DNA from 3 places in the Brevibacillus sp. HB1.3 genome. Region 1 is predicted to be linked to each of the others. Evidence: riboswitches for the same ligand, from Rfam matches in the RefSeq annotation. Region 1 holds a riboswitch; each other region holds the start of a gene.

Region 1 (10,881 bases):
TGTTTTGACAGCACTGCCGGAGGTGCTGCGTGGTTTGGCCGAGTACAAAATGCTCATGTACGGTTTGATCATGGTCGGTGTAATGGCGTTCCGCCCGCATGGCTTGATTGGTGCCGACACGTTCCAAAAGCTGTTCAAGCGTCGTAGGGGCAAGTCATCGGACAAGGAAGCGAAGGGGGGAGTATAAGATGTTGCTGGAACTTGCAAACGTAGGAAAAAGCTTTGGCGGCATCACCGCTCTTCGTGACGTTTCTTTTACTGTCGGAGAGGGTGAGATTGTCGGTTTGATTGGTCCAAATGGTGCGGGGAAAACGACCATTTTCAATATGGCAACGGGCATATTCGAACCAACGACGGGAACTTTTACTTTTGCCGGACAGAAGCTGAATGGAATGGCGCCTAACAAAATTACCGAAATGGGGATTGCAAGGACGTTCCAAAATATTCGCTTATTCGGTCACATGAGTGCGTTGGACAACGTGAAGGTAGGATGTCATTCGCGCATGAAGGCCGGCTTCTGGGCTTCCCTTTTGAAAACATCGGGACAACGTGCGGAAGAAAAGGCGGTGACCAAAAAAGCAGAGGAGCTCCTCGAATTCGTAGGCTTGTCTGACATTGCTGACGTCCGCTCGGATACATTGGCGTACGGTCAACAGCGGCGTCTGGAGATTGCACGGGCACTAGCTACGGAACCAAAACTCTTGCTATTGGACGAACCAGCTGCCGGGATGATCGAGACCGAGACGAAAGCACTCATGGAGCTGGTCAAAAAAATTCGCGATGACGGAACGACTGTCCTGTTGGTCGAACACGATATGGGATTGGTCATGAATCTATGTGAAAAGGTCGTATGTATCAACTTTGGGGTCAAAATTGCTGACGGCACACCGGCAGAGGTACAAAACAATCCAGATGTGATAGAAGCCTACCTCGGCAAGGAGGACGAATAAGATGCTGAACATACAAAACTTGACGACCTCCTACGGTCAAATCAAGGCGATTCGCGGGATAACGCTGGAAGTTCCAGAGGGAAAAATCGTCTCACTAATCGGGGCGAATGGAGCGGGCAAAACCACAACGATGCGTACGATCGCAGGTCAACTGAAGCCCGAAGCAGGGACGATTACGTTTTGTGGTCAAAGCATAGAGGGTTCGAGACCTCATCAGATCGTGAAAGCCGGGCTGGCTTTGGTTCCAGAAGGGCGTGCAATTCTTGGGAAGATGACCGTACTGGAAAACCTGGAGATGGGCGCATTCCAGCGCAACGATGCACAAGGCATCAAGGACGACATGGAGAAGATGATGGCCTGGTTCCCTATCCTCAAGGAGCGTCTTTCTCAATTGGGAGGGACGATGTCTGGCGGTCAGCAGCAAATGCTAGCCATTGCCCGCGCGTTGATGTCCCGACCGAAGCTGTTGCTTTTGGACGAGCCGTCGATGGGCTTGGCTCCCATTGTGGTGGCAGACATTTTCAAGGTGATCAAAGAAATCAATGCAGAAGGTACGACCGTCCTGATCGTGGAGCAAAATGTCAAGCAGGCCCTCAAAATCGCTGATTACGGGTATGTGCTGGAAGCTGGGCAAATCGTATTGGACGGCACAGGAGTAGCGCTGTTAAACGACGAGCGTGTAAAAGAAGCATATTTGGGCGGTCGCAAGCATTAGGTCTGCCTATAAAAACTGTCGCCATGGAATGAGGCGGCAGTTTTTTTCGTATGGATTCCATGGTACTATGAAGGGTAGAACGTATATTCTCTTATGATGCGAAATGGGAAGGAAGCCGGATACGATGCCAACCAAATTGACGAGAGAGCAAATGGAATATCTTGTTCATCAAGTACAACGCTATTTTAAAGAAGAACGGTCGGAGACACTCGGCAATTTGGAGACGGAAGAGTTGATTGCCTTCTTTTCAAAAGAGCTCGGCCCCATCTATTACAATCAAGGGGTGCAAGACAGCCGCAAGCTGCTGATGGAACGGATGAGTTCCTTGGAAGATGAACTGTATGTATTGGAAAAGCCAATGCACAAGAACAAATAGATGCCATTCAGATATAGAGCAAAGAGGAGGCAGCAGCCATGAACAGCTCCTTAAAAGATAAACTGGCCGTCCTGCCAGATAAACCAGGCTGCTACCTGATGAAAAATGCGAGCGGGGAAATCATTTACGTCGGAAAAGCCAAGGTGCTGAAAAACCGCGTCCGCTCGTATTTTACAGGCAGTCATAACGGGAAGACGCAGCTGTTGGTCAGTGAGATCGTGGACTTTGAGTACATTGTGGTATCCTCAGCGATTGAGGCGCTTATCCTCGAGTGCAACCTGATCAAGGAGCACGACCCGCGATACAATGTCATGCTCCGCGATGACAAGACGTATCCGTACATCAAGATTACGAATGAGGCGCAGCCACGCCTGGAGATTACCCGTAAGGTATTAAAAGATAAAGCTAAGTATTTTGGGCCCTATCCGAATGCCGGAGATGCCTCCGAGGTGAAGAAGCTGCTGGATCGCCTCTATCCGTTGCGAAAATGCCGCAATATGCCCAAGCAGGTTTGTCTATACTACCATTTGGGACAATGTCTTGCGCCTTGTGTGTACGAGATATCGGCAGAGGAAAACCAGCGCTTGGTGGATGAAATCAGCCGGTTCCTCGATGGTGGCCATGAGGAGATGAAGCAAACCCTCACGGAAAAAATGCTACAAGCCGCAGAAAACATGGAGTTCGAACGAGCCAAGGAATATCGCGATCAGATCAAGAGCATCGAAGCCGTAATGGAGAAGCAGAAGATCACGTTCACCGATACGCTAGACCGTGACATTATCGGGTTTGCCGTGGAAAAAGGCTGGATGTGCATCCAGGTGTTTTATATGCGAAAAGGGAAGATGATCGAGCGTCAGACGACTTCCTTTCCATACTATGGAAGCGAAACCGAGGACTTCATGTCTTATGTGAGCCAGTTCTACTACGACAAGCAAAATGCGCTGCCAAAAGAAATACTGCTCCCGCAAGAGAGTGAACCAGAGCTTTTGGCTGAGTGGCTTGGCATCAAAGTCCATGCTCCGAAAAGAGGCAAAAAGCATGAGCTCGTGAAGATGGCTACCGAGAACGCCCGTATTGCTTTGCAGGAGAAGTTCGCGCTGATGTCCAAGGACGATGCTCGTACGGTCCAAGCAGTACACAATCTCGGTCACATTTTAGGGATTCCGGTTCCTCATCGAATTGAAGCGTTTGACAACTCCAACATTCAGGGAACAGAGCCAGTGTCTGCGATGATTGTGTTTACAGACGGTCGCCCTGACAAAAAGGAATACCGCAAATTCAAGATCAAAACCGTAGAGGGACCAGATGATTACGGCTCCATGCGCGAAGTCGTTCGCCGTCGTTACTCTCGTCTGCTGAAAGAAAACCAGCCAATGCCCGACCTGATTGTGATCGATGGTGGTAAAGGCCAAATCAGTGCGGCTATGGACGTGCTGGAAAATGAGCTGGGTCTCTATATTCCCGTTTGTGGTCTGGCGAAGGATGAGAAGCACCGCACTGCTCAGCTCATGTACGGAGATCCGCCAGAGCCTATCAATCTTAGACGGGACAGCTATGAGTTTTATTTGTTGCAGCGCATCCAGGATGAAGTCCACCGTTTTGTTATTACGTTCCACAGACAATCTCGGACAAAAACAATGCTTTCCTCGCAGTTGGATGAGATCCCGGGTATTGGTGAAAAGCGACGCAAGCTGTTGTTCTCCCATTTTGGCTCGTTGAAAAAAATGCGCGAGGCCACCGTTGAAGACTTCCGCCAATTGGGGATCGGCGACAAGCTGGCAAAAGAAATCATCGGGCATCTGCGCAAGCTGGACACATAGCCAGTGTGACTTTTTGAACAACCTCTAAAAAGGAATTGATCCATTTTTAGACTCATGTTATAATCCGATTCAAACAGAATAGTTAGCCTCACTTCCATTATGGAGTGAGGTAGAGGCGCGAAAACCAAGAGTACCACCCTGAGATCGGGTATCTGTGAAGGGGACGGGAAAGGGGAATTCGCCGAAGTGTGGGGGGAAACCCGCTTTTCTCCATGCTGGGTCTGCGTTGAACAAATGCAGGACTGTCATCTGCACAATGACCAATTGTCAGATGGAGAGCTATCTCACGGTGTGTCAATGTGAGTTTTGATGGTGATAACTGTCAATCTTCGTTGTCCGCGTGTATTGGGAGGGAGGAACCGGTATGTCGAAATAGTAGGCAGCGGCAGGTCTTATTCCTTGTCGGTGCCTTTTTTGTAAAATAAAAATGCAAGACTTTTCCTTATAGAGAGAATAGTGAAAAACCATACGATATGAGATAAATACCAATATTGGATATGAGAAAAAGGGAGAGAAGCCGCATGGGGTTGATCGTGCAGAAATACGGAGGCACTTCCGTAGGTACCATTGAGCGAATTTTACGAGTTGCGGATCGAATTATCAGCTATAAAGAGGAAGGGCATGATGTGGTAGTTGTTGTTTCTGCAATGGGGAAATCTACTGACGTGTTGGTAGACATGGCCAAGCAGATTAGCGCATACCCATCCGAGCGTGAAATGGATATGCTGCTGACCACGGGGGAGCAGGTATCGATCGCGCTTTTGTCGATGGCCTTGCATACAAAGGGCTACGATGCCATTTCTCTTACGGGCTGGCAAGCTGGAATCACCACAGAGGCGATTCACGGAAGAGCACGGATCAAGCAGATTGATCCAGAGCGGATTCAATCTGAGCTCGGTCGTGGTCGTGTGGTAATCGTGGCAGGATTCCAAGGGATCAGTGACGAAGGGGAAATTACGACGCTCGGCCGCGGTGGATCGGATACATCTGCGGTTACACTCGCAGCGAGCTTGAACGCTGAGAAATGCGAAATCTTTACGGACGTGTCCGGGGTGTATACAGCTGATCCGCGAATGGTTCCAGCTGCGAGCAAGCTGGATACGATCTCGTATGATGAGATGCTGGAGCTGGCGAACCTCGGTGCAGGGGTTCTTCATCCGAGGTCAGTTGAGGCTGCGAAAAAATACAAGGTAAGGCTGGTCGTCCGCTCTAGCTTTACTGCCGAAGATGGTACGTACGTTGAGGAGGTTGCCAACATGGAAACAGGAAGAGTAGTAAGTGGAGTTGCACACGATGAAGATGTAGCCAAAATCACGGTTGTCGGCATGCCTGCCAAGGTCGGGACACTCTCCCGTCTGTTCAATACGCTGGCGGACAATCAGGTGAACGTCGATATTATTATCCAAAGCTCTTATGATGCTACTGTTACAAATATTTCTTTCACAGTTGCAGCAGATGACCTAAAAAAAGCACTGGATACACTGGACAGAAACAAAAATGAGCTTGGCTTTGAAAAAGTCGATTTCGAGGAAAGCTTGACCAAAGTATCCATTGTTGGCTCTGGAATGATCAACAATCCAGGGGTAGCTGCCGAAATGTTCCGCGTTCTGGCAGAAAAAGAAATTTCTATTAAAATGGTATCAACTTCTGATATCAAGGTTTCTTGCGTCATTCCAGCAGCTTTGACAGAGCTGGCTGTTCGCAGTCTTCATTCGGCCTATGGTCTGGATGTTGAGGAAACCGCGGTTGTGCACGGAGTATAAAAAGATAGATGCTCCCTCTCCCTTCTTATAGGTAGAGGGGGCATTTTGTTCATGACGCCACTTGTACAGAGATGCGGATGTCAGAAGGGCTTTCCATTTCGATTTTGCTGAACGCTTCTTTTTCTTTCCACTGCTCAATCATACCTGCGATGATCCCGGCTTCAAAGGAAAGACTGCATCCTAGTCTTTCTATAGACTGATAGCTAAAAATGGAATGATTGAGTGAATAGACGATCGTTTGCCCGTTCTCCTCCAGGACGTCTAGCTGGCCTAATCCAAGCCGAATAAAAGGCATAATCGGGCCTGTTGCAGATTGAATGGGGATTTGGCGGCCCATATTTTTTCCTATCCAATAGAGGATATGGTTTTCACTATCGCCTAGCAGGGTGCTAGTAAGCGTTTCGCGTAGAAGATGATAGCCAAGATAGGGCATATTCATTCTCTCTGCATAGGGAATGGTCTCTGGCGGCAATAGTGCTGCAAGCTGATCCTTCTCTTTCATATGTGCTTCCCTCCTGTCTTTACTAGATTATGAGGAGGGACACGCATTCATGACATCGGAATAGAAAAAATAGCTGGACTAAACAAAGTTATTCTATCAATGTATTTAGTACATTGATTATCTTGACGCTCTGTGTCGACAAGAGTACAATTGGATTTGGTCATAGTTTTGCCCAACTTTTTCTCGTATTTTGACACATTCCGACAAATTCATTTGATCTAGTGAACGCAGTCATTTTGTGAACAGCGTCAAGATCCCGTTCATAAAATGATCGTGGTGGTTTTGCTATGTCTAATGGGTGAGGCAATGGGTTAGGATATTGGGGAAAGGTCTATCAAAACGGTCGAAGCCGTTTTGGACCGCTTGCGGTAATGCTTGACGTTTTTCACAAAATTGAGAGTTACATACATTGAAAGGGGGACCATTGTATGGCGAAAGGCCATAGCTTTCTCAGTCACAAGCTCCACTCACTTCTTGGTTTGTTTCCGATCGGGCTCTTCCTGCTGTTTCACTTGACAGCCAACTACCAAGCGACCCGTGGAGCCGAAGCTTTTAATCAAACAGTTGGTTTGATTGAAAATGTTCCATTCGTATTGGTGCTTGAATTTGTTTTTATCTACCTCCCGATCCTGTTTCACGCTGTTTACGGTATCTACATTGCGTTCCAAGCAAAGCAAAACGTAGGGAACTTCGGCTACTTCCGAAACCAAATGTTCTTGTGGCAACGTGTTACAGGAGTCATTACCCTCATTTTTATCGTTTGGCATGTTTGGGAAACCCGTATCCAAAAAGCAATGGGTGCACACGTGGATTTTGACATGATGGCAAACATTTTGAGCAGTCCTGCAATGATCGTATTCTACACTATCGGGATTATTAGCACGACTTTCCACTTCTCCAACGGACTGTGGTCGTTCCTGGTTCACTGGGGAATTACAGTTGGGCCGCGTTCCCAGCGCATTGCAACATTCCTGACTTTGGGCGTATTCGTAATTGTAACCTTCATCGGCTTGCGTGCGATGTCGGCTTTCATTTTGTAGGGATAGGGGGACAAAACACATGGCAAAAGGTAAACTGATCATTGTCGGTGGAGGTTTGGCCGGCTTGATGGCTACCATCAAAGCAGCAGAAAAAGGCGTTCCTGTTCAGCTGTTCTCCCTGGTTCCGGTAAAACGTTCCCACTCTGTCTGTGCGCAGGGCGGTATTAACGGAGCGGTAAATACCAAAGGGGAAGGCGACTCCACATGGGAGCACTTCGACGATACAGTATATGGCGGAGACTTCTTGGCAAACCAACCGCCAGTTAAAGCAATGTGCGATGCAGCACCTGGCATCATCTATATGTTGGACCGTATGGGCGTTATGTTTAACCGTACGCCAGAAGGTCTGTTGGACTTCCGTCGTTTCGGGGGAACCAAGCATCACCGTACCGCTTTTGCGGGTGCGACAACTGGACAACAGCTTTTGTACGCATTGGACGAACAAGTACGCCGTTATGAAGCTGAAGGTCTGGTAACCAAGTACGAATATTGGGATTTCCTCGGAGCCGTTTTGGACGATACAGGAACCTGTCGCGGGATTACTGCACAGAACATGCGTTCCGGTGAAATTCAATCCTTCCGTGCGGATGCCGTTATTTTGGCAACAGGCGGACCTGGTATCATCTTCGGTAAATCGACGAACTCGATTATCAATACTGGTACAGCAGCATCTGCGGCGTATCAACAAGGGGTTATCTACTCCAATGGTGAGATGATCCAAATTCACCCAACGGCAATCCCGGGCGACGACAAGCTGCGTTTGATGTCCGAGTCTGCTCGTGGTGAGGGTGGTCGTGTATGGACGTACAGAGACGGTAAGCCTTGGTACTTCCTGGAAGATAAATACCCTGCTTACGGAAACCTGGTTCCGCGTGACATCGCGACTCGCGAAATCTTCTCTGTTTGCGTAGATATGAAGCTGGGTATCAACGGCGAAAACATGGTATACCTCGACCTGTCCCACAAAGATCCAAAAGAACTGGATGTAAAATTGGGCGGTATTATCGAGATTTACGAAAAATTCGTTGGGGATGACCCACGTAAAGTTCCAATGAAGATTTTCCCTGCGGTTCACTACTCCATGGGCGGTATGTGGGTAGACTACAACCAAATGACCAATATCCCTGGTTTGTTTGCAGCAGGTGAGTGCGATTACTCTCAGCACGGTGCAAACCGTTTGGGTGCAAACTCCCTCTTGTCCGCGATCTATGGTGGTATGGTAGCAGGTCCAAAAGCGATCGAGTACATCAAAGGTTTGAACAAATCCTCTGATGACCTGTCTTCTACGCTCTTCGACGGTTTCACAAGCAAAGAGCAAGCGAAATACGACAGCATCCTGAAAATGGACGGAACAGAAAATGCTTACCTGATCCACAAGGAACTGGGTGAGTGGATGACTGACAACGTAACGGTAGTACGTTACAACGACCGTCTGCAAAAAACGGATGATAAGATCGTTGAACTGATGGAACGCTACAAGAAAATCAACATCAACGATACAAATAAATGGAGCAACTCTGGTGCGGCGTTTACCCGTCATCTGTGGAACATGCTCGCACTGTCCCGCGCGATCACAATCGGTGCGCTCAAGCGCGACGAGAGCCGCGGTGCTCACTACAAGCCTGACTTCCCAGAGCGTGATGACGAAAACTTCATGAAGACGACAATGGCGAAGTTTAATGCTGAAACGACTGCGCCTGAAATCTACTATGAAGACATCGACGTATCCCTGATCGCACCACGTAAACGTGACTATACGTCTGACAAGAAATAAGAGAGGAGGAAACTGATCATGGCAGAAAAATTGATTCATTTGATTATCACTCGTCAAGATAGCCCTGACAGCACTCCGTACAAGGAAGAGTTCAAAATCCCTTACCGTCCTGGTATGAACGTGATCAGTGCTTTGATGGAGATCCAACGTAATCCACTCAACGCACAAGGTCAAAAAACGTCTCCAGTAAACTGGGAATCGAACTGCTTGGAAGAAGTATGCGGTGCGTGCTCGATGGTTATTAACGGAAGACCGCGTCAAGCGTGCTCGGCACTGGTAGATAAACTGGAACAGCCGATTCGTCTTGAGCCAATGAGCACCTTCCCTGTACAGCGTGACTTGTCGATTGACCGCAGCCGCATGTTCGATGCGCTGAAGCGCGTAAAAGCGTGGGTTCCAATCGATGGTACGCATGATCTGGGACCAGGTCCTCGCATGCCGGAAGTGGAGCGTCAATGGGCGTACGAGCTTTCGAAGTGCATGACGTGCGGTGTTTGCTTGGAAGCTTGCCCGAACGTGAATGCGAAGTCTGACTTCATCGGTCCGTTCGCAATTTCGCAGGTTCGTCTGTTCAACCAGCACCCAACAGGTATGATGAACAAGCATGAGCGTCTGGAAGCGTTGATGGAAGATGGCGGTATCGGTGATTGCGGTAACTCGCAAAACTGCGTACAAGCATGTCCAAAAGGCATTCCGCTGACAACCTCGATCGCTCACATGAACAAAGAAACAACCAAACATGCAGTGAAGAAGTTCTTCTTCTCCTAATTGTTTGCAATAGAAAAGGCGTGCACCGGTGATCCGGAATGCACGCCTTTTTTCAGTTTAGGAAAGTACATGTGGCTGTAGTGGAGAGAAGAATATTTCCAGGCTAGGCTCCAGGCTCCGTCCCTCTGGGGGATGAGACTGTCCGCTCCGAAGAGATTCGCGGGGAAACGCAAAAGTGGTAGCCGCTACGTCGCGTGGGCACGGTTGCGTTTCTTTTGCCTGCGAATCCCTTCTCCGCTCGGTAGGACTCCACAAGTCGCTACGCCTGGAAATATTCTTCTCTGTCGTAACTGATTAGGTTCTTCACTCTTTAAAGGATTTTAAAACCCGTTTAACACGGAAAGTTCGTAGAGGAAACAGGAGAAAAAAGCGAAGATCTTTGGTACACCGACCGAGACGCAATGTAAAAAGCGAAACACGCTCTTAAGCGTCCACCTCTGAGAAGCATCCTGAAAGGACCACTTTGGACGCGGTTTCGCTTTTTACATGGAGTCGGGCAGTGAATCCGCCAGCGGGTGGGACAAGAATCTGAGCGTTTTCTCCTGTTTCCTCCCCACCACAAACAGCAACGTACAAGGAGTTTATTCAATCCGCCTCGATAACCGCCGCCATCGCCAGCTTTTCAAAGATGCTGACGAAGTGCTGGAGTTCATCCTCACTAAGGTGAGAAAACATTTTATTTAGCTTTTCTCTCCGATTCTGCTTGGCTACTTGCAGAATTTTTTTGCCAGAACCACGCAAGCTAATGTAAACAACTCGGCGATCTTCCTCATCACGATCACGGGCGACGAAGCCGTGTTTATCCAAACGGTCGACCATTGCTGTGATTGCGCTTGGTTTGACCCCCATTGATTCAGCCAACTCTCCAACCGTGCATTTTTCCTTCTGTTCCAACTGATGAAGAATATAGAATTGGGGGCCGGTTAAACCAGAGACAGGTTCGGCTAATTGTGTTCCCATCGTGCGCATTATGGTACGAAACGCCTCCTGCAAGCGCTCAAGCGTATCTGTAGAGGGGGAGGGCATGCTCGTATCATCTCCTTATTTGATCTATTTCTTCGTAAAAGGGAATATTTGATATACAATATTTAACGCAATTAAATATTGGCGGAAATTACTGCGTTTGTCAACCTTCGCGAAAAGAAGGGAATACCCAAGCCATTCCTAGTGAAA
Region 2 (10,881 bases), on a different contig from region 1:
GAAATCAAAGGCGGCTTGAATGAGGGAGACGAGGTTCTGGTAACCAACGCCGAAGGCATGTAAAAGCCAATTGAATGTGTTTATAGCGACAGCCCCGTTGCCACTGGTCAAAAACCTTAGGAAACGGGGCTGTTTTTTTACACGCTACGATTTTCAACGATTTAAAAGTAATGGTAACGTTGCGGACACTTTCGACGTCAAACTATGTAAAGGATGGGAAATCTTACAGCCGTTTTCCTTTGCAAACTGATCAGCAACAGGTGCCATGGAGAGCTGTGCTACTGCAATTGGTTGATCCGGAAACGTTTGGCGGAGCTGATACAGGGCGTCTTTTATTGCTTCTCTGTACGCTTCTTGCTTGTTTTCCATGAGCAGGGCAAAAGTATTTTCGACGAGAGATACTTGTACCTCTGGATGAAGGTTGTGGGAATGGGCGAGCTTCGTGAGACGCTCCATCGTAGGTTGGACAGTAGCGGGATTGGAGAACAGCAGAACTTGTGGTTCAGAATGACGGGCAAGCTCATGAAAAAATGGTCCGTCGATCGTGAAGAGTGGGACAGTGGCAGTTGCTTCAATCTCTGGTGTTACCAGTGCGGCATACTGCGTGCAAGTGATCACGATTGCATCGACCGCGCAGTTCTGCATCCAGTTTAGCTGCTCGCGTAATTTGACTTGTGCCTGTTCCGTGGTATGGACAGGAATTCCCGCGTTTTGCAGGAGCAAACCTGGATCAACAAAATGAAGGAGCTCTACTTCAAAGGCTGCGAACGCATCTGATAAGAGGGAAATATTCGAATAATGTCCATGGAGACAGGCAATACGGGTCATCGTGCAGCTCCCCTTTGTAGAGTATCCTTATGGGCAAGGACGCGAATACGCTTGTAATCGAGCACCCAGTGTCCCTCTTGAAGCAGAGCAGGACGCAGTATGTCAGTGATTTCCCTACATACTTGCTGGATTTCATCTGAGGACAGTCCCGCGAAAAAAGGACTGCAAAAAGAATTCAGCCAATGTGACAGGCCAAGGTCTCCATCAGCCATGACTGTCGGTCGATCAAAATGGGAAGCAAGAACGACGTGGAAGCCTTGCTTTTCCAAAAGAGTCGTGTACTCTCCTATGCTGGGAAAATACCAAGGTGAGCGCTCATCGGCAGATATTCCTCTACGTGCTAAAACAGTCCGTAATGCCTTTGTGATTTGTCCACAATTGCCGTGTCCTCCAAATTCGGCGACAAAGCGTCCACCGGGAGCTAGAGCCATCCAAATGGTTTCAATGACTTCAGCAGGACGTTTCATCCAGTGGAGTGCGGCATTGGAAAAGACAGCGTCGTAGCTGACAACTGTACGATACGTATGCGCATCGGCTACTTCAAAAGCAAACTGCGGATATTTTTTGCGAGCAGCCTCAATCATGGTGGCAGAAAAGTCGATTCCTGTCACATATGCTCCTGCAAGCGATAGTTCGGCACACAGGTCGCCTGTTCCACAGCCTAAGTCAAGAATGCTTTCTCCAGGAGCCGGCTGTAGCCAGTCCACTAACCCTTTGCCGTATTCAGAAACGAAATTCATTTTGGCGTCGTACAGTCCGGCATTCCATTGATTGGTTTGTACCATCTGAATCCCCTCCTTTTCATCCATTTTTACCGACTAGGGAGATATAAGTCAAATCTATATAAATTATAAACTGGATAGTATTTAACTATATCTAGCGCGTGAAAAAGCTTTATGATTGTAAAGGATATTTCGCCGTTTTTGTCGAATGATCACAGTTGAAAATTGTAAGGAAGAAAGTAGGAGGACAATTCGTGAAAAAATGGGTTGTAAAAGCACTTCTAGTGTGTTTGGCAACGGGCACCCTTTTATCAGGTGTGTCAGTACCGCCAGCCATGGGGGCCGGGGCAACAGCATCCATGAAAAAAAACAGCCAAGTATCAAAGCCACTCCGGCAGCAGCCTGTTCACGATATGGTTATCTTTAACGATTATCAGGTTGCAGGACTGGATTCAAATGGTTGGAACTGGGTGAAGAATGATGAGTTTATTCTTCCTCCCGAGACACCACTTGATATTGACGTGATACAGACCACTTATGGAACTGGCACCAACATCAATCGGAAGCAAGTTTTATTGGATGGCGTAGAGTTACCGGAGTATCAAGCCGAAAATACCTCGTCACAGACTACTTTCAAATGGCAAGTACCTCGGTTTACCATTCCAGCACAAAAGCTGTCTGCTGGCTCGCATACCTTGACCTTTGTTGTGACAGATGCCAAAGGGAAGAGCAGCACAGTGCATGTGCGATTTCTGGTAGAGGCCATAAATTACCCGAGCATATTTAACGGGGAAAAGGCAGAGGGAGAACCAGTACCAAGTGGCGGGCAAACGGCGATTTTTGGAATGATGGGTTCACACGACTTTACCAGTTCTGTACCAGGTACGTGGAAATTAACAAATAAGTCCACGAGTACAGAGATGAGGTCTGTTCAAGAAACAATATTTTCGACGGGGACATTGTTGACGGGGCAGTATGAGCTCCTCTTTGTTCCAAATGATACATCCATGTCACCTTGGATGACGACGATTCAAGTAGGCGTTGCAGAGCTGTACATGGGAACGGATGCAAGCGGTCAAAAGCTGACGCAAGATCAGAAAATAACAGCTCCAGCAGCACCAGGGAAGGTTCCATTGTATTCGCCAATCCCAGGAAGATGGTCGGTGAACGGGACAGGACAAACCTTGACAGACGCGCAACATTTTGAGGTGGACATTCCTGAGAGACTGGCTGGAATCACCATCGCTGTCACGTTTGAGCCTGTTTCGGGGCAAAAAGAGACATCCTCTTTGTGGGGCGATACTTCGGCGACAACGGTCCAAATACAAATACCAGGTGCACCAAATGCCTGCGGCCCTGCTGATGGAAATGTCACGATGGATGTGTTGATGAAGCAGAACGAAAAATCAACACCGACGGTAGAAAAGATGAACCTGTATTCCTCTGATAATACAGTCAAGCTGTATCAGAATCCTGTTCATGTGATCTGGCTGACCACTGCTGCCGAGCACATTGAAAAGGGAAGTGAAGCAGATGATGATGAGGGGCCGGGTGTATGGGCGATCGATAACGTCATTGTCGATGAGAGCAAATTGAATTGGGATCACACGGGATTGCTGTTGTCCGGCTACAAGCCAGGTCGCTACAAAGTCAACTACTATAGTAAAAGAGACCCAGCGCAAGTATGGTGCGGCTATGTTCAAGTGATAGAAGATTCTCCTCCAATCAAGTCGTATCCGGCATGTGAGCCTGGGGATACAGGGGTAAGTCCGCCAAGTTCGCCACTTCTTCTTCGAAGCGAGAGCGGCAAGGAATACCGGGACGGACAAAAAATTACCGTGAACGCAGGCGATGATCTCGAAATGGAAGACCTAAGGCTGATCGCTACTCATGCTGAGCTAGTCGGATCCAAAAAGATCAGGGATAAGAGCGAAAAGAAGTCCTACTATATGCCGAAATTTGAATGGAAACATGGCGAGATTGGTATTGGTGCCAACCGGAAGCACAGTAACGGTACCATTTCCTCAGAAAATCGGATCGAGATCTTTTTCGGGGACGAAGAGATCGCCAGCATCAAGCCCAGCAAAGGTGATGATGACGATGGCGAGGGACTTGAATCACTGAATTTGAAAAGGTATATCAATACGGATAAGCCCGGAGAATACAAGATCAAGGTAACGAATACGCTTAGCAATAAGACCTGCACGGTTATCAACTCCAAAAGAAAGTACACGAAGAAAAACGATGTAAATGAGCGTAATGAAACATTGACGCTTACAATTGAAGTGAAATAGTAGATAGGAAAACCCCCTTGCATTTTGGCATGGGGGTTTTCGACTACAAGGGGAGGGATTTCTGTGACAAATGAACAGAAGGCGATCTTAGAAAAGTTCGGCTTTCGGATTGAAGGAGAGCAAGTGAAACATTTAAAGCTGGGGATCGTAAGAAATAAAAAAGAATTCGTCTGCCACGCCACGCCAGAAGAGTTGCAGGACTATATCAAGTCCATCTTGCGCAACCAATGTCAGTGGAAGCGAGAATCTGAGTGAGCAGGCAGGGAGGTTGTTGGGGTTGAAAGAGTCTAGGGAAACATTGGTTACGGCCTTACGCGAAGTGGAGGTCTGGGAGAAGGACCAGAACGACTTGTGGTTCTGGGAAAAGCTTGGCAGACTTCCTTTTGTTCTCTTAGATCGGATTACGCCTGCATTTGTTCAGGAGAAGCTGGGAAAAGCCGTAGATGAAATGGCAGCCTTTCTAGAGACAGGTGGGACTTATTTGGTGCAGGATGAACCGATATACAAGCGGTTTGGCAAACGGTTAGAGGGATCCGGTACTTCTGTAATTGGCAAGGAGGAGATTGCTGCTGTACCGCTTACAATCATGAATGATGTCGCAATGGAGCTGAAGGATTCACGGGCGAATTTTGCCACAGTACAAGGTGCGACGACTGGCTTTGGGGGGATATTTACTCTCGCGATCGATATCCCGCTATTGATGGGGACATCCCTAAAAGTATTACAAGAGATGGCGCTTGCCTATGGCTATCGACCGGAAGAGAAGAGGGAACGGCTGTTTGTCGTCAAATGCTTGCAATTTGCTTCATCAGACATCGTAGGGAAAAAAGCGATACTCGCTGAACTCTCCCGCTTTGATGAACCAAATGCGCAGAGAGAGGTAATGGCACAATTACAGGGATGGCGTGAAGTCGTGGTTACGTACACAGAAAACTTCGGGTGGAAAAAGTTATTTCAAATGGTGCCTATCGCGGGTATTTTGTTCGGAGCGTATTTGAATCGCTCAACCGTAAAGGATGTCGCCGAAGCGGGGATGATGCTGTACCGCAAACGGCGCATCCTGGAGCGGCTGCGCGAGATTGAAAAGAGCAAGGAGATTACACAGACCACTCCTCAGCAGTAAGAGCGTAGATGAGATGGTCCTCCCATACACCGTTAATTTGCAAATAGCGTAACGATAGCCCTTCCTGGCGAAAATCGTTTTTTTCCAAGACGCGAATGGAAGCTTGGTTGCGAGGCATGACAGCCGCTTGTACCCTGTGTAGCCCAACATCCGTTAAAGCAAAGCGAAGGGCAAGATTTACAGCTAATGTTGTATAGCCTTTGCCATTGCAGGCCTGATCCATGAAGTAGCCAATCGTCGCATTTTGCCATGCGCCGCGTGCGACATTCGACAACGCTACACGTCCAATCATCTTTTCGGATTCCCGAGAGAATACGCCGAAAGCATAGGCAGTACCACGTTCAAAATCATTCTGTGCTTGCGAAATCTGTTCTTGCTGTGCTGGGAGGGTCAGAAATGAAGCGGGGCGGATCGGTTCAAATGGTTGGAGAAATTCATGATTACGCAGCCGAAGCTCTAGGAGCTCGGCTGCGTCTTGTTGGTGGAGAGGCCGTAACAGAATCTCGTCTGTATGTAGTGACATGTGATCAATCCTCCTTAAAAAGTTGGATTGATAGTATAGCATGTGCCAGAGTATTTAGGAAACATCGATTAGCCGAGCAATTCAGCAAACGATACCCCAAATGCTTTGCAAGTTTCCACTTCTTTTGCCGTAGGAGAAAGCTCGATTTTCAAACCTTCCAGAGGAGTTTCCGCGCCACGCTCACGCGCCTTTTTCAGCAAAATATCAACAGCTGCACCGACATGCTCGTAAGCGGAATCGCAAGAGCCAAAAGCAACAACCTTTTTCCCGCTGAGGTCAATATCGTCCATTTCCTCATAAAAATCCAGGCATTCATCTGGGAGTTCGCCATCGCCCCATGTGTAGGCACCAAGCAAGATTCCGTCGTAAGCCTCGAGTTCTTTTGCATTCGCGTCCATCACTTCTTTTATCTCCAGCTCAGCACCAGTTGAACGAATACCTTCTGCAATTGCTTCAGCAATTTCCTGTGTATTCCCTGTCATGCTCGCGTATACCATCAAAATGCTCATAAAACGTAAACCCTCCAGTTGGATAATGAGTATCATTCTCACAAATAAAATTAATGAAAATGAGAATCGTTGTCAATAACTTTTTTCATCTTGCCACGTTTCATTGATTTTGGTAGAGTTAAATAAAATTAATATAATGTACACTAAATAGAGGTGCGCCGAAGAAGAGTAAGCCTTTTCGCAATCTGCCAGGGGGCAGGAGAAGGAAGAAAGGCTAAAGCGCCGAAGCTTATGCTATGCCCCTACGTAGCACAGGCTGGGGTGTCTCATGAAAAATGGACATCCTGTCACAAGGGACCTGACATCTTTTTGTGGAGCGCTATTTATGATTTGCTTACGTAGTATCAAAAGCAATGAGATAGCGAATGCACTCATTGCTTTTTTTGATTTACCATGCTGTTATTTTGAGGAGGATGTAACAATGAACATGATGGATGCTAACGAAATTATCGCGTTTATTCAAAAAAGCGAAAAGAAAACACCTGTGAAGGTATATGTGAAAGGGAACCTGGAGGGAATCGACTTTGGTGCGAGCTCCAAAGCCTTCATTACTGGTCCGACAGGTGTTGTTTTTGGTGAATGGAAAGAGATTGAGCCAGTTCTCGCTGCTAATGCAGACAAAATTGAAGATTATGTAGTAGAAAGCGATCGTCGCAACTCCGCCATTCCATTGCTGGATACAAAAGGGATTCAAGCGCGTATTGAGCCAGGCGCAATTATCCGTGACCAAGTGACAATCGGTAACAATGCCGTCATCATGATGGGTGCTTCCATTAACATCGGTGCAGTGATCGGTGAAGGTACGATGATCGATATGAATGTTGTAGTAGGTGGACGTGGAACCATCGGGAAAAACTGCCACATCGGCGCTGGATCGGTTATCGCAGGCGTTATCGAGCCGCCGTCTGCACAGCCAGTTGTTGTCGAGGATGATGTTGTCATCGGAGCAAATGCTGTCATTCTGGAAGGTGTACGCGTAGGAAAAGGTGCTGTTGTAGCAGCAGGTGCTGTCGTCATTGAAGATGTACCTCCATACGTAGTCGTTGCGGGAACACCTGCACGTGTGATCAAGCAAATCGATGAAAAAACTCGTTCCAAGACAGAGATCAAGCAGGAGCTACGTCAGCTGTAAGGGAGAGAGTGCACATGGACTGGCGTTCGCTCGATGAACAATATATCGTCTCCTCTTATAAAAGACTTCCGATTGCCATAGAGAAAGGCGAAGGAAATTACTTGTACGATACGAACGGGAAGAGTTATCTCGACTTGTTTACTGGACTCGCGGTAAATGTTTTGGGGCATTCGCATCCGCGCATTGTACAGGCTCTGCGTGAGCAGGGAGAGCGCTTCTTGCATATTTCCAATGTATTTTTAAACAAGCCGGCTATTCGATTAGCGGAGCGTTTGGTTGCGAACAGCATCAGCGGTAAGGTGTTTTTCACCAACTCTGGTGCTGAGGCCACAGAGTCTGCGATCAAGCTGATTCACAAATGGACGAAAAACGAGGGAGCAGGTCGTGAAGGCATCGTTGTTTTACGCAACAGCTTTCACGGGCGAACACTTGGAGCAGTGCGTCTGACGAGGCAGGCTCACGTCTATCAAGACTTTCCTCAGCCAGCTTTTCCTGTTTATGAACTGGATGTGGAGGACACGGCAGGATTGCGAGCGATTTGCCAGGAGGCAAGACCCGCTGCGGTCCTTATGGAGCCAGTATTGGGTTCCGGCGGTGTCGTGCCGCTAACAGAAGCGTTCTTGCGAGAGGTAGCTGCCATCTGTGAACAAGAAGGCATGCTCTTTGTCATGGACGAAATCCAGACAGGAATGGGCAGAACAGGAAAGCTGTTTGCTTATGAGCATGCAGGCGTAACGCCAGACCTTATCCTTTTCGCCAAAGGCATAGGGGGAGGGCTTCCCCTCGGCGGTGTCATCGCTGGTCCAAAGCTGATGAACCAGTTCAAACCGGGGGATCACGGAACGACATTCGCACCATCGCCATTGTCTGCTGCCCTGGGGAATGTCGTGTTGGACGAATTGCTTAATCCAGCCTTCATCGCTCATGTAGAAGAAGTGATTGCGTACCTGTGGTCGGGCTTGGAAGCGTTGCGAACGCGTCTTCCAGATCAACTGCAATCCCTTCGCGGAAAAGGCTTGATGGTTGGAATTCCGCTCTCGTTCACCCCAGAAGAGGTAAGCCACTTGCAGCAAGCATTGCTTGACGAAGGAATCCTCGTAGACGTGACGCAGAAAACGATTGTTCGTCTGCTTCCGCCACTGACGTTGACAAAAGCCGATGTCGACCGTTTCCTTGCTGTGTTTGAGGAGCAATTAACAGCAAGAACGGGTACGAAAAAGGAGGCGTAGACCATGACGACTTCCTTGTTTACACAAATTCGCCGAGATTTGCACCAAATACCGGAGCCAGGCTTCGCTGAAGTGAAGACGCAGCAATACTTGCTCGATTATTTGAAAAAGCTGCCTCAGGAGCGAATCGAGATTAAAACGTGGCGGACAGGCATTTTGGTCAAGCTGGCAGGAACAAAGCCAAAACGACTAATTGCCTGGCGGACGGATATGGATGGCCTACCGATCGTAGAGGAAACGTCCTATCCGTTTCGGTCGCTTCATGAAGGGTATATGCATGCTTGCGGCCATGACATGCATATGGCAATCGCTCTTGGTCTCCTGACGCATTTTACTGAGCATTCGATCACAGATGATTTGCTGTTCCTCTTCCAGCCGGCAGAAGAAGGCCCTGGCGGTGCTTGGCCAATGATGGAAAGTGAAGAGTTTGCAGAGTGGCGACCGGACTGCATTTTTGCCCTGCATATCGCGCCAGAATACCCAGTTGGTCAAATTGCAACAAAGCCAGGAATTTTGTTTGCCAACACTTCTGAGTTGTACATTGATCTGGTCGGCAAAGGGGGACATGCAGCCTTTCCTCACAAGGCGAATGACATGGTGGTTGCAGGAAGCCATCTGGTGACACAGCTTCAATCGATTATTTCGCGCAATATCGATCCATTGGATTCTGCCGTCGTAACGATTGGCAAGCTGGAGAGCGGGACGAAGCAAAACATCATCGCGGAGAAGTCCAGGCTAGAAGGGACGATCCGAACCTTTTCGATGGAATCGATGGCACTTGTCAAGAGCCGCATTGAATCACTCGTAAAGGGAGTGGAAATAGGCTTTGACTGTCAGGCAACGATTGACTATGGCGTTGGCTACTGCCAGGTTTACAACGAGGAGCAGCTAACGACTGACTTCATGCAATGGGTACAGGAACAATGTGAAGATGTAACCCTCATCACCTGCAAGGAAGCCATGACCGGAGAAGACTTCGGGTACTTTTTGAAAGAAATCCCCGGCTTTTTATTCTGGCTGGGTGTGCAAACGCCATACGGCTTGCACCATTCCAAAATTGAGCCTAACGAAGACGCGATCGAGGTTGCCATTCGTCTGGTCTCCCGGTATTTTACTTGGCTTTCGCAACAGGAGTAGCAGGTGTCAGGAGCAAAAAAAGAGTGGCTGGATAGCCGCTCTTTTTGCTGTGTCATTCCCAGCTGTATTTTGGTCAAGAGTAAGAGGTAGTTACTAACATCTCTGTGTATAAGTCTTTCTTCCTAAGGTTTTTGTGCTTGTGGATAATGTGGATATTGTTGAAAAAACTTATCAGGGCAGCACAACTATTTCCTTTTCCAAACGTATAAACTAGGGAGAAGAAATTCCGGAAAAACAAGCGCTGCCGCGCACACATACAGGAGGATTATTGACATGAAAAAAGCATGGTTATCGGCCTTGTTGGCGTTGACTGTAGCAGCAGGGGTGGGGAGCACTACTGCGCTGGGAGAAGGTGCGATGCGCGTATTTTTCGGTGCGGAAACTGTAGCGAGTGAAATGCCAGCATCCAAGGCTGAATCGGTAGAATCAATAGTGAACAAGCTCGGTGGTTTCGTCGATTACGATCAGCAATCGGGCAAATTGCAAGTGATTAAGCCAAACGTAAATATTATTGTGGTCGAAGGGATTCAGCAGACCCGCAATAAAAATGTCGTTTTCAGCAACCCTGTCAAAGGATACAGCGATAAAAATGTGCCTCGTACGTTTAACGTTTTCGTAGAGGTTGATGACGCGCCTATCGCCAAAGACTTGCGCATGCAGCTCGTGTTAGTCGGACCGGACGGTAAAGAAGTGTCTAAAGGGAAAGAGTGGAAATACTCCACACAGAATGCAAACAGTTTTTATTTTTCCGAGCCTTTTGTATCTACGAAACTCGAAGCATACGGCACTTATAAAGTACAAGTTCAAATGAAATCCGAGAAATTCACGTCTTATGTAACCGTCGGTGAAAATACATTTACAGTTGGACGCTAAAAATTATGGCTTGGATGCGTTTCCACTTTACATGTCCCCGTGCTATAATATACGGAAAAGCCAATATACTTGGTAATAGCAAGTAAAAGAAAGGAACGATGGGAGCGAATGGAGACAAATCCCCCGCGATCGTCCACGGATGTAGAAGGCCCGAGTATACGCATTGCCTGGAAAGATGAGCAGTCCATTCAGGCAGAGTGGAGCATGACGAAGGAGTTCGAGCAAGAAATAGAGCGAAAGTTTGCGATTCCATTTGCTGAACTGCCTTTTGTCCTACGCCTTTTTGATGTGACGTACCGCAAAGAGATCCGAAATGATGGCACTGACCTTTACACTGATTTTGATATCAACCACCGTTCTTCCGAATGGATTTTGTACGGAGTGACGCAAGGATTGGAATATTGCGTCGATCTGGGAATTCGGATGGTGGACGGAAGGTTTTATTCGCTGTCCAGGTCTCAAATGATTTGATCAACGTGCTCAAGCAACGTTACGACTGAGGCAACTGCAT
Region 3 (9,693 bases), on a different contig from region 1:
CTCCTTGGCGCATGAGAGAAGCTTCGATTTCTTCCTTGGAGCGTGGACATACAGCATATACATCCAATGCAGGTATGCTACCATTACGCGTGGAAATTCAGAAATACTTGGAAGAACGTTTTTCGGTCAGCTATCATCCAGAGACAGAAATTCTCGTGACGGTTGGTGCCAGCGAAGCGATTGATATCGCGCTTCGTGCCATTCTCGATCCAGGTGATGAAGTATTGGTCGTAGAGCCTTGCTATGTCTCCTATGAACCAGTCATTCGCTTGGCTGGCGGGGTGCCGGTTTTCCTGAAAACAACGATGGAAAACCAGTTCAAGCTGACACCGCAAGAGCTGGAGACGCACATCACCGAGCGTACTAAAGCAATCATTTTCTGCTATCCAAATAACCCGACCGGGGGGACGATGACGGCTGAAGAGTGGAAAACACTTTTGCCGATCATTGAAAAGCACGACCTTATGGTGATCTCCGATGAGATTTATGCGGAGCTTACCTACGGTCGCATGCACGAAAGTATCGCGGCTCTGCCAGGGATGAAAGATCGGACGATCCTGATCTCCGGTTTTTCCAAAGCATTCGCGATGACCGGCTGGCGTCTGGGATATGTCTGCGCGTCACCTGATTTGCTCGCAGGCATGCTGAAAATCCATCAGTACACCATGCTGTGTGCACCGACAATGGCTCAGATGGCTGCATTGGAAGCACTGCGCCATGGACGTTCGGATATGGAACGAATGATCGAGAGCTACCGTCAGCGCCGCAATTATGTGGTAGATGGATTCCGTCATATCGGTTTGACTTGCCATGAGCCGGACGGAGCATTCTACGCATTTCCATCTGTAGCTTCAACAGGTCTCAGCTCTTCTGAGTTTGCGGAGAAGCTGCTGATGGAGGAAAAGGTAGCAGTCGTACCTGGAGATGTGTTCGGTGAAAGCGGAAAGGGACATATTCGTTGTTCTTATGCAACATCGATGGAGCAGTTGAAGAAGGCGCTGGAACGTATGGAGCGCTTGATGGGACGACTGTCCTAACATTTTCCGGGAAATAAAGGGGGGGCGGCTTTCAAGCTGCTCCCTTTTTGGTGAAGTGGCTGTGGTGGGGAAGAAGCGCATTTCCAGTCTGCACTTCGGCCTACGCCCCGCAAGGGGGATTCACTGGCCGCTTCGGAAAAAATGGCGGGAGCGCTTCAAACGTTGAGGTTTCGATGGAGTGTTTCATAGGTGAAGCTGAAATTCCCCGCCATTTTTTCCGAAGCTGGGATGGCTCCAGAGGCGCTTGACTGGAAATGCGCTTCTTCTTACGCGGCTGCGGTAAAGGAACAGCTTGAAAGCTAATGCAAAAGGATGTTTTGCAAGTAGTTCGAGGAGGGATTCTTAATGATTTCACTGCCGACCCATTTTACCCAAACAGTTGTGAGCGTTCATGAAGAAGCAGGTCGTCTCTGGCTCAATTCCTTTCATGAGCTGATTGCCGAATGCGAAGCACGGTGGTTATTAAAAGTGCTTGAGCCGTTTCCACTCTCCTATAACTTTGTAGCACCAGTTGTGTTGCAGGATGGGAGGAGCGCGGTGCTGAAGCTGGGAGTGCCTGGACTGGATTGGCAGAGAGAGCTGGCAGCGATTCGGGCTTTTGCAGGCAGGGGAATGGTGCAGCTGCTCGATGCGGACGAGGAAAAAGGGATCATGCTTTTGGAGCGCATCATGCCAGGAGAGACGCTGGACAAGCTGAGTAGCGAAGATGAGCGAATGCAATGCTTGGCGGACGTGATCAAAAGAATGCATACACCCGTTTCGAAAGGTGGCAAGCTTGCGCCTACGTTTCCGACGATAGCAGACTGGGCTGTGGGACTGGAAAAGCTTCGCCCTCATTTCCAAGGGGGGACAGGACCGATTCCCGAGCAAATGGTGGAGCGGGCTATGCAATGGTACAAAAAGCTTCTCCCCACACAAAAAGAACTGTGCCTGTTGCATGGTGATCTTCATCATGAAAATATTTTGCGCGCAGAAAGAGAGCCGTGGTTGGCAATTGATCCAAAAGGACTGATCGGGGAGAGGGAATACGAGGTGATTCCGTTTTTGCTGAACCATTTGCCAGAGGATGGGGTAGAAGAGGTAATGAAGCAGCGGGTCGATGGGCTGACGAAGGCGCTATCTTTGCAAAAAGAGAGAGTGTTGGCGTGGGCGTATTGCCATAGTGTGCTATCGGCTTGGTGGTTTATAGAGGATTTTGGTGTAGACGGTGGTCGTCTGGTGATGCCGGGAGTTTTTGAGAGATTGTTAAATGAGTAAGGGCTTCACCCTTTGAGATGAAGCCTTCTTTATTTTAAATGAATAAATGAGATCCTTCGTAATGAGGAATATTAATAGCCAGTTGACTGGTTCAAGGTGGTAACAGCGAGATTGTATTGATAAACCGATTCAATTGCTTTTGTTTCAGAGTCAAACAGGCTTGCTTCGTTTTCCATCAGTTCTTTCATGGATGCTCTCCCTAATCTATATTGATCGATTGTTGCCTGATAGCGCTCCAATGCGGTTTCTTTCTTTGTTGTACTTTCTTCTAATGCCTTTTTCGCCGCCAGTACCTTCGTATAGTTGTCACTTACTTCTTGACCGATTTTCTTTTGCGTTTTTTGTTTTTGCAGTTCCGCTTTTTTGTGCTCATTTTTTGCAATTATTCCTTTATGTGTGCTTAGTGCCGAATACTCTGCCGTGTAATCAATTCTTACTTGGGTAAAGTCTATTTCTGCTTGCGCCTTGATCATCTCAGGACGCTTTTCAAAAGCTTTTGCTTGCAATTGCTCCAGGGAAAGCAGCTCGTGCTGGGTCAGATCAGTCGCGATCATTCTCCATTGTCTGTCTGCTTTTTCATTCAATAAATCGTTGAGCTTGGCCAATGCTTGCTTGTAGCTGGCTTCAAGGGCAGCAAGATTTTTGTGAGCCTCTGTTTCTTGGGAGTTCAACCAGTACTGTCTTTGCAAGCTCTTCTTTTGCGCTTTGATTTTGGCGTCTAATGATTGGACTTCGAAGAAAGCTTTATGTACTTGCAATTGAACGGAGTTTTTTTGTGTATTCAGGGCTACTTCATCGAAAACCACTTCTTTGATCGCTTTGGCGGCGTCCTCGAATTTCTTTTTTGCATCAGCCAGAGTTATGACGTCGGTTTTTTTGATTCCTTCTTTTTCTCTTAGTGTGATGGATGTTTCATACTCCGTAATATCTAATTCAAGCCGAAGCAGCTCCAGATCAATGCTGGACTTTATTGCCTGTTCGACTGCGAAATCTAGCGACAAAGGGGAAAGATCCGTCTGTTCCGCAGTGGCTACGAGTGGAGCGGCCAGAGCAAAATGGGCGCCACCTGTGAGGAGAGAAGTGACTAAAGTTGTGCTATAAATGTGTTTGAAAAGCCTAGATTTCATGGGGATCCTCCTGATTATATATACGACTATGATAATGATTCTCATTGGCAAATCCATAAAAAGTATATATTTCCAACACAATTTCGTCAATGAAAAAATGTTTTCACCACGTTCTTGGTCAGAAATCCAAAAGAAATCCCCTTCCGGAAACAGGCAAAGTGAGCATCTGCCTGTTTCCCCAAAGGGGATTTGTTTTTCATAATGGGAAAAGTACTATTCTTTGTCCCTGTTTTCTTTGTTTTCCGTAGCCGATTTGGCAGTTTGGTCCAATGTCCCTTCCTTTGGCGTAAGGGAGTAACCATGCATATTGCTTCCGTTATAACCCATGTCGGGCTTTTCCTGTGAGGTACGATCAGTCATTTGCTTCCCCCTTATTTTGTCCAGTGGATGTAGAGTCTTGCTGCACATACGGATTGTCGACGTCATTTGGTTCCTTGTCCAGATTGGTACGGATTGCGAGTATTGGACTAGTGGGAGGTTGAGCGATCAGTCTGTCATCCAGTTGCTTGAAATCAGGCAGGTCGTTTTCGCGATTGTCATCCATGTTCGTCTCCTCCTTTATGGATTAGTATATCCACCACCTGCCTGTACATTTCCTTAAATGGAAAAGCAACGGGACTCGGACTACACCAGAAAAAACAGCCCCAGTCCCAGAAAGTTCGGGAGGGGCTGTGCCGATCATCTTTGTGCAGTTAACTCGTTTTCTTGACCAGGCTCTTCATAAAAGAAGCAAGATTCGTTTGTAGCAATGATGTGATATCGGAAAAGGGAGCATCTTCAGTGAGCGTATTCATTTGACGAACAAATTCAGTGGTGTCCTTTGTATTTACATTCTCAAAGCGGTTAGTGATTTTTGTATTTTTTAAATCGGAGAGAAGCGTAGCTTGTTCGTTTCGGTATTGTGTGATCCAGTCAGGACGATGTTGCAGCTTTTTGACGAATTGAATCAGCATGCTTACTTTCTCTGTTTGATTGGTTGTGGCCGCTTGCATTTTTTTATAGGCTTCCGGGTCATACCGCTCCATCAGCTTGGATGGATTAACATAGTCGTTCGGCGCCCCTTGTGGTTTTTGCGGAAGCTCTACGTAGCTGACACTGCCAGTTGCAGGGTCAACCTTTCGTGTTTTGGCAACGCCTGCGAGCAGATGGAGGGTATCCAAAAATTCAGCAGCATTTTTCCCATCAGCCATGTATTGATCTGCTAAATATTTGCCTTGGGTTAAACCGACTTCTACCAAAGCAGCTCTTTCTTCATCGGTGTAGGTGGATTGGGAGTTGAAAAAGTTTCGCTCCAGGATGTGGTCAAAGGCTTTACGAGCCTCAGGTGGTTTATCTGCGAAAATTTTATCCAAACGCTCATTAATCTCCGTGCTAAAGAAAAATTGGACGCTGTGATGTTCGATGGCATCAGCAGGTAGCTCGCGTGCCTTGTGTGAACGAAGGTCTACCGTATCGGGTTTGGGCAATCCCAGACTAGTTCCTGTCACCATTTTAGGTGCAGTTTGGCTAGTTGGGAGCTGGGGGGGTAGGTAGCGGGAATACGAGTGGATTTGCATGTTCTACTCTCCTCACATGGATTCATGTTCAGTCGTGAAGGCAGGGAGATCATGGTTACCCTTTATCAGATGACTAGTATGAGTTGTGAGGACAGAAGGAAACGGATCTCAATTGCTTCTTTTCTATACTATCGGTTATTTTAGGGCAGTTTTTAATAGGGTGGCAAACATGAAAAAGGACTCCCGTCTAGATCACGGGAGTCCGAAATTTTTCTTCGATTATTTCGTGTATTCATCCATACTGAAGTCTACTTGTTCAAGAGGGACGACCTTGGTCTTTTGGCTGATTTTATAAGCGAGCCAAATGAGTAAGAAGAGTGGTAGGCCAATGTAAGAGACCAGGACGCCATACCAGTCGACCGTTCCCCCCATAAATGCGGAGTAGTTTTGCCCCAAAATAACGATACAGCAAATGATGAAGGCAAAAATCGGTCCAAACGGGAACCACTTTGCTCGATAAGGCAATTCGCTTAAGTCTCGACCCTGAGCGATAAACGCTTTGCGAAAACGGTAGTGACTAATGGCAATTCCCAGCCAAGCGATGAAGCCTGACATACCGGACGCATTCAAAAGCCATACGTACACTTCGCCCTCCCCAAACAGAGAGGACAGAAAAGCAAGGGCGCCGATGAGCGCAGTCAAGATCAAGGCATTGATCGGTACGCCGTTACTTGTTACTTTTGCGAACCATTTTGGTGCTTTTCCTTCTTTCGCCAAGTTCCACAGCATGCGTGTAGAGGCGTACATGCCAGAGTTACCAGCAGACAATACAGACGTAAGAATAACGGCATTCATGACGGACGCTGCAAAAGCAAAACCGGCATTTTCAAATACAATCGTAAACGGACTGATCGCAATATCCGTAAGGTCGCCACTGATCAGATTTGGATTATCGTATGGAACCAGCAACCCGATGATCAAAATAGCGAGGATGTAGAAGAGCAGGATGCGCCAAAAAATTTGACGGATGGCCTTCGGAATATTGCGGGCAGGGTCTTCGCTCTCCCCAGCTGCTACTCCAACCAGCTCTGTTCCTTGGAAAGAGAATCCGGCAATCATAAAGACACCGAGCAGAGCCATGAAGCCGCCATTGAATGGCGCGTCGCCTTTGGTGAAGTTTTGGAAGCCAACTGCTTGACCACCCATAATGCCAAAAATCATCAACACACCGACAATAATAAAGATGATAACCGTTACTACTTTAATCAAGGCGAACCAATATTCAGATTCTCCATAGGCCTTCACAGACAGGAGATTCAAGGCAAACAGCAATCCGAGGAACAAAGCGCTCCACACTATCGCTGGGGTATCCGGGAACCAATATTTCATAATGAGTGCGGAAGCTGACAGCTCGACGGCAATGGTAATCGCCCAGTTGTACCAGTAGTTCCAACCGAGAGCAAAGCCGAGAGATGGATCGACGAACCGTGTGGCATACGTCGAGAACGAACCGGAAACAGGCATAAAGGCCGCCATTTCCCCCAAGCTGGTCATTAAAAAGTAAACCATGATACTAATAGCGAGATAGGCGACTAAAGCTCCACCTGGTCCGGCGGAATGAATCGAGCCTCCACTCGCGAGAAACAATCCCGTCCCAATCGAGCCGCCGATGGCGATCATCGTCAGGTGTCGGGCTTTCAAACCACGTTGCAATTGATTTTGTGACATAAGCTGCTTGCACGACCTTTCTTGATTTTTGAGAAGGAAGGTCGGAAATTAAAAAACCGCCATAGCCAAAAAAATGGCATAGGGCGGTATCATCCAATCCCCACCAAGCCTTCACTGAAGATAGCTCACCACGTTTGCTTGGCATGCAAACGTGACAGTTCTGCCCCTTTCGAGTACAGCCCCAACCCAATCGCACAGAGACGCGATATGAGCTTCGGCGGATTTTCCTTACCTGGAGTCATTGATTTTCTCTGAATCTCGTACAGGATGATATAAAAGCCGCGACCTCTATCCTCACCGTGAAAGATGAGGATAACATGTATGAAATTATGTGATTTATCAACTATAAAGGATTGTTCGGGATTAATCAATGTGAAATTTTGTTATTCAAATGAGCGTCTGGCAGGCCAGGAGCCTTGCAGCTTGCGAATTTGGACGATTTGTCCCGTATGAAACGCATCATGCAAGACAAGACTCAGTACGTTTTGGTAAATGGGTGTATAGGTAGCTATCTGGTCTAACTCTTCATCCGTCAGCAAGGAAAGCTGTTCATGAATGTGGCGGTGGACGCTTTCCATACGCAAGAGGGTAGCTTGCCAAGCGTCTTCGTCATCGGGTCCACCCGATGGGGTGAAGGTATCATCGTTCGTCTCAGCGGAGCTAGGGAATTCGGTGCCCAAAAGACGATGCAAGAGGCGTTCTTTGTAATAAAGAAGGTGGCTGACGTTTTCCCAGATGGTGTTGGCTGCTTCTCCCACAGGGCGCCAGCTAGCCTCCGCTGCTGATACTCCGGAAAGCACTTCTTTTAGGGGTGGATACCAGTCTTCCTTGTCATACGCACATTCCCATCCGTGCAAAAGCAATTCCTTCCGATTCATACGCTTCCTCCTCGTCTGTGAAACAGATTGATGAAACGCTATAATAGCAATAAGAAACGGGTATGTAACTAGCTAATTGACTTACGATAGTTACGAATAAAGATTACCATATCCTGTATGGTCATACAAGAGAGAAAAATGAAGGGTTTCGTCAGGAGAGTGGATGGCATGGACTGGCTTTGTATTGATTTCTTAAATAGTGATTGGCGGGATTGGCGCGGTTCTGGTCGTTGGGAAAATCGCCTGGAGAACCAGGAATGGCTGTCATCCTTTTTGCAAACATACAAGCTAACCGCTCCGCTGCCGATGAATGAGGCGTATGCCGCGGCTCTTTTGCAATTGCGGGAGCGTTTGAGACGTATGCTGGAAGCCGTTGTCCGTGGAGACCGATTCCAAGAGGAGGACCTTGCGGAATTGAACAAAGTGTTGGCTCTCGCCCCTTTTCATACGCAGGTGTTGTATGTAGATGAAGAGGGCGGCTACAGGCAAAAGCAATCCAGCCAAGCAGAGGGCTGGCCTCTCGTCATGGCACAAATTGCGGCTTCTTTCGCAGAGCTGCTTGCCCCGCAGCATCTGGAGCGAATCAAAATATGTGACAACGAGGATTGCCGCTGGGTGTTTTATGATGAAAGCCGCAACCGGGTGCGCCGCTGGTGCGATGACAAAATGTGCGGAAACCTGATGAAGGTGCGCCGTTTTCGTGAGCGGAAAAAGGAGAAAGGGTGATGCGCATAGGCTCACCCTTTTTATCTGTTCGTTATGAAGCCGGGGTCAATTGGAGCAGCCGAGGGAAGATGGTCGAGCCTGCTGCTACGATGCCTGTGCTTTTCCAGCAAAAATCATTCCCCTGTGTATCCGTAATTTTGCCTCCGGCTTCCTGGACCAAAAGAGCACCAGCCAGCCAATCATACACCCCTTCACCGTATTCCCAGTAACCGTCGAGTCGACCGCACGCCACATAGGCCAGATGAAGTGATACCGCGCTTTGCATGCGGATGGCAAAAGCATCTGGCATCACTCGCGTCAAGGAATTCGCTGTATACTTTCCGACCAAATGGTTCATCGGCTCGGAGGAAGCAAAGAGCGTCCCTAGAATGCACTCACTCAGCTGCGATTTGGATGTGAACGGCTCCATCGATTGCATCCATCACCCAATAAGGACTTGTAAATTCAGGCTTTTCCTGTGCAGCCAGATCGAATTCGGCGTCAGAGAATTGATAGGTGGGGAACCGCTCGGATTATGAGCGCTTTATTCGAGCTTCGACCACGGGATGCACCTCTTCAAAGCGTTTAGCCATTGCTTCCTTGCTGTGGCAAGGCGCGCCTTTTTCAAATTCCACTAGCAGCTCCAATCCAGCACTTCTTACCAGTTCCTCGCAAAATTGCACATCCTGTAGGTTCATAACAATTCCCATCCCTTCTCTTTTTGGCGAAAATCAAGTAGTATGTTTGAATACTACTAAGTAAAAATCAGTTCGTCAACACTACGGAAATGTCGAGATTCACAATTTATGCACATGTGCAGCGTGTTTGAGACATAATAAGTAGCATCATACATAGGGGCGGAAACGGGGTGGTAGGATGAGTCAAGCGCGTAAAAAATGGTTTCAGGCACTCGTATTGGTGACACTTGCAGCGATTTGTCTGGCTATATGGTATTTGCAGCCATATCAGCCCGATCAGGCAGCACTAACGGCTATGCAAGGCGGTGAAGGGATAACGGTCATGGATACGAATGACTGGATTATCTTCCAAGGCGGGGAGTCACGCGAACCGGGACTCATCTTATATCCGGGAGCACTCGTTAAACCGGAGAGCTATGCACCGATTGCACGTGCCTTGGCAGGCTCCGGCTACCATGTTTTTCTCGCACGAATGCCGCTAAATTTGGCTGTGAGTGATATGACGAGAGCCACACAAGTATTAAACGCGTACCCAAATAAAACGTTTGTCATCGGAGGACATTCACTCGGTGGTACTATGGCAGCTCAATTCGCAGCAAACCACCCGGACCGAATCAACGGCGTGTTTTTACTGGGAGCGTATCCGAACAGTCAGGGGAACTTGAAGAAGGTGAATTTGTCTGTGCTGTCTTTGCTCGGGTCTCGCGACGGTGTTATTAATATGGAAAGGTTTGAGGAGAGCAAGCAATATTTGCCGGAGCGTACGG

The links. A riboswitch is a leader RNA that binds a small molecule or an ion and turns the genes downstream of it on or off. The one in region 1 is predicted to bind lysine.
Region 2: another riboswitch for lysine. It lies ahead of dapD (2,3,4,5-tetrahydropyridine-2,6-dicarboxylate N-acetyltransferase); the one in region 1 lies ahead of HPY31_RS11055 (aspartate kinase).
Region 3: another riboswitch for lysine. It lies ahead of HPY31_RS19735 (amino acid permease); the one in region 1 lies ahead of HPY31_RS11055 (aspartate kinase).

The regions. Positions count from the first base shown of each region.
Region 1 covers NZ_JABMIT010000004.1:120,251-131,131, reverse strand. Annotated here, with positions in the region: gene HPY31_RS11080 (branched-chain amino acid ABC transporter permease) at 1-187, shown strand, start outside; gene HPY31_RS11075 (ABC transporter ATP-binding protein) at 189-950, shown strand; gene HPY31_RS11070 (ABC transporter ATP-binding protein) at 952-1,665, shown strand; gene HPY31_RS11065 (DUF2164 domain-containing protein) at 1,790-2,041, shown strand; gene uvrC (excinuclease ABC subunit UvrC) at 2,080-3,861, shown strand; lysine riboswitch at 3,964-4,151, shown strand; gene HPY31_RS11055 (aspartate kinase) at 4,383-5,624, shown strand; gene HPY31_RS11050 (YslB family protein) at 5,674-6,126, opposite strand; gene HPY31_RS11045 (succinate dehydrogenase cytochrome b558 subunit) at 6,555-7,166, shown strand; gene sdhA (succinate dehydrogenase flavoprotein subunit) at 7,186-8,940, shown strand; gene sdhB (succinate dehydrogenase iron-sulfur subunit) at 8,959-9,708, shown strand; gene HPY31_RS11030 (MarR family winged helix-turn-helix transcriptional regulator) at 10,294-10,734, opposite strand.
Region 2 covers NZ_JABMIT010000003.1:143,622-154,502, forward strand. Annotated here, with positions in the region: gene HPY31_RS08270 (efflux RND transporter periplasmic adaptor subunit) at 1-63, shown strand, start outside; gene HPY31_RS08275 (hypothetical protein) at 154-828, opposite strand; gene HPY31_RS08280 (class I SAM-dependent methyltransferase) at 825-1,613, opposite strand; gene HPY31_RS08285 (hypothetical protein) at 1,805-3,844, shown strand; gene HPY31_RS08290 (hypothetical protein) at 3,908-4,099, shown strand; gene HPY31_RS08295 (EcsC family protein) at 4,113-4,967, shown strand; gene HPY31_RS08300 (GNAT family N-acetyltransferase) at 4,942-5,490, opposite strand; gene HPY31_RS08305 (flavodoxin) at 5,559-5,999, opposite strand; lysine riboswitch at 6,140-6,329, shown strand; gene dapD (2,3,4,5-tetrahydropyridine-2,6-dicarboxylate N-acetyltransferase) at 6,421-7,131, shown strand; gene HPY31_RS08315 (aspartate aminotransferase family protein) at 7,146-8,360, shown strand; gene HPY31_RS08320 (N-acetyldiaminopimelate deacetylase) at 8,364-9,497, shown strand; gene HPY31_RS08325 (hypothetical protein) at 9,771-10,370, shown strand; gene HPY31_RS08330 (DUF4912 domain-containing protein) at 10,479-10,841, shown strand.
Region 3 covers NZ_JABMIT010000008.1:225,709-235,401, reverse strand. Annotated here, with positions in the region: gene HPY31_RS19770 (aminotransferase) at 1-1,037, shown strand, start outside; gene HPY31_RS19760 (aminoglycoside phosphotransferase family protein) at 1,383-2,294, shown strand; gene HPY31_RS19755 (TolC family protein) at 2,366-3,421, opposite strand; gene HPY31_RS19750 (hypothetical protein) at 3,635-3,781, opposite strand; gene HPY31_RS19745 (hypothetical protein) at 3,774-3,965, opposite strand; gene HPY31_RS19740 (hypothetical protein) at 4,114-4,977, opposite strand; gene HPY31_RS19735 (amino acid permease) at 5,197-6,645, opposite strand; lysine riboswitch at 6,759-6,944, opposite strand; gene HPY31_RS19730 (DinB family protein) at 7,029-7,523, opposite strand; gene HPY31_RS19725 (CGNR zinc finger domain-containing protein) at 7,692-8,249, shown strand; gene HPY31_RS19720 (inositol monophosphatase family protein) at 8,281-8,658, opposite strand; gene HPY31_RS19715 (hypothetical protein) at 8,762-8,926, opposite strand; gene HPY31_RS19710 (alpha/beta fold hydrolase) at 9,105-9,693, shown strand, end outside.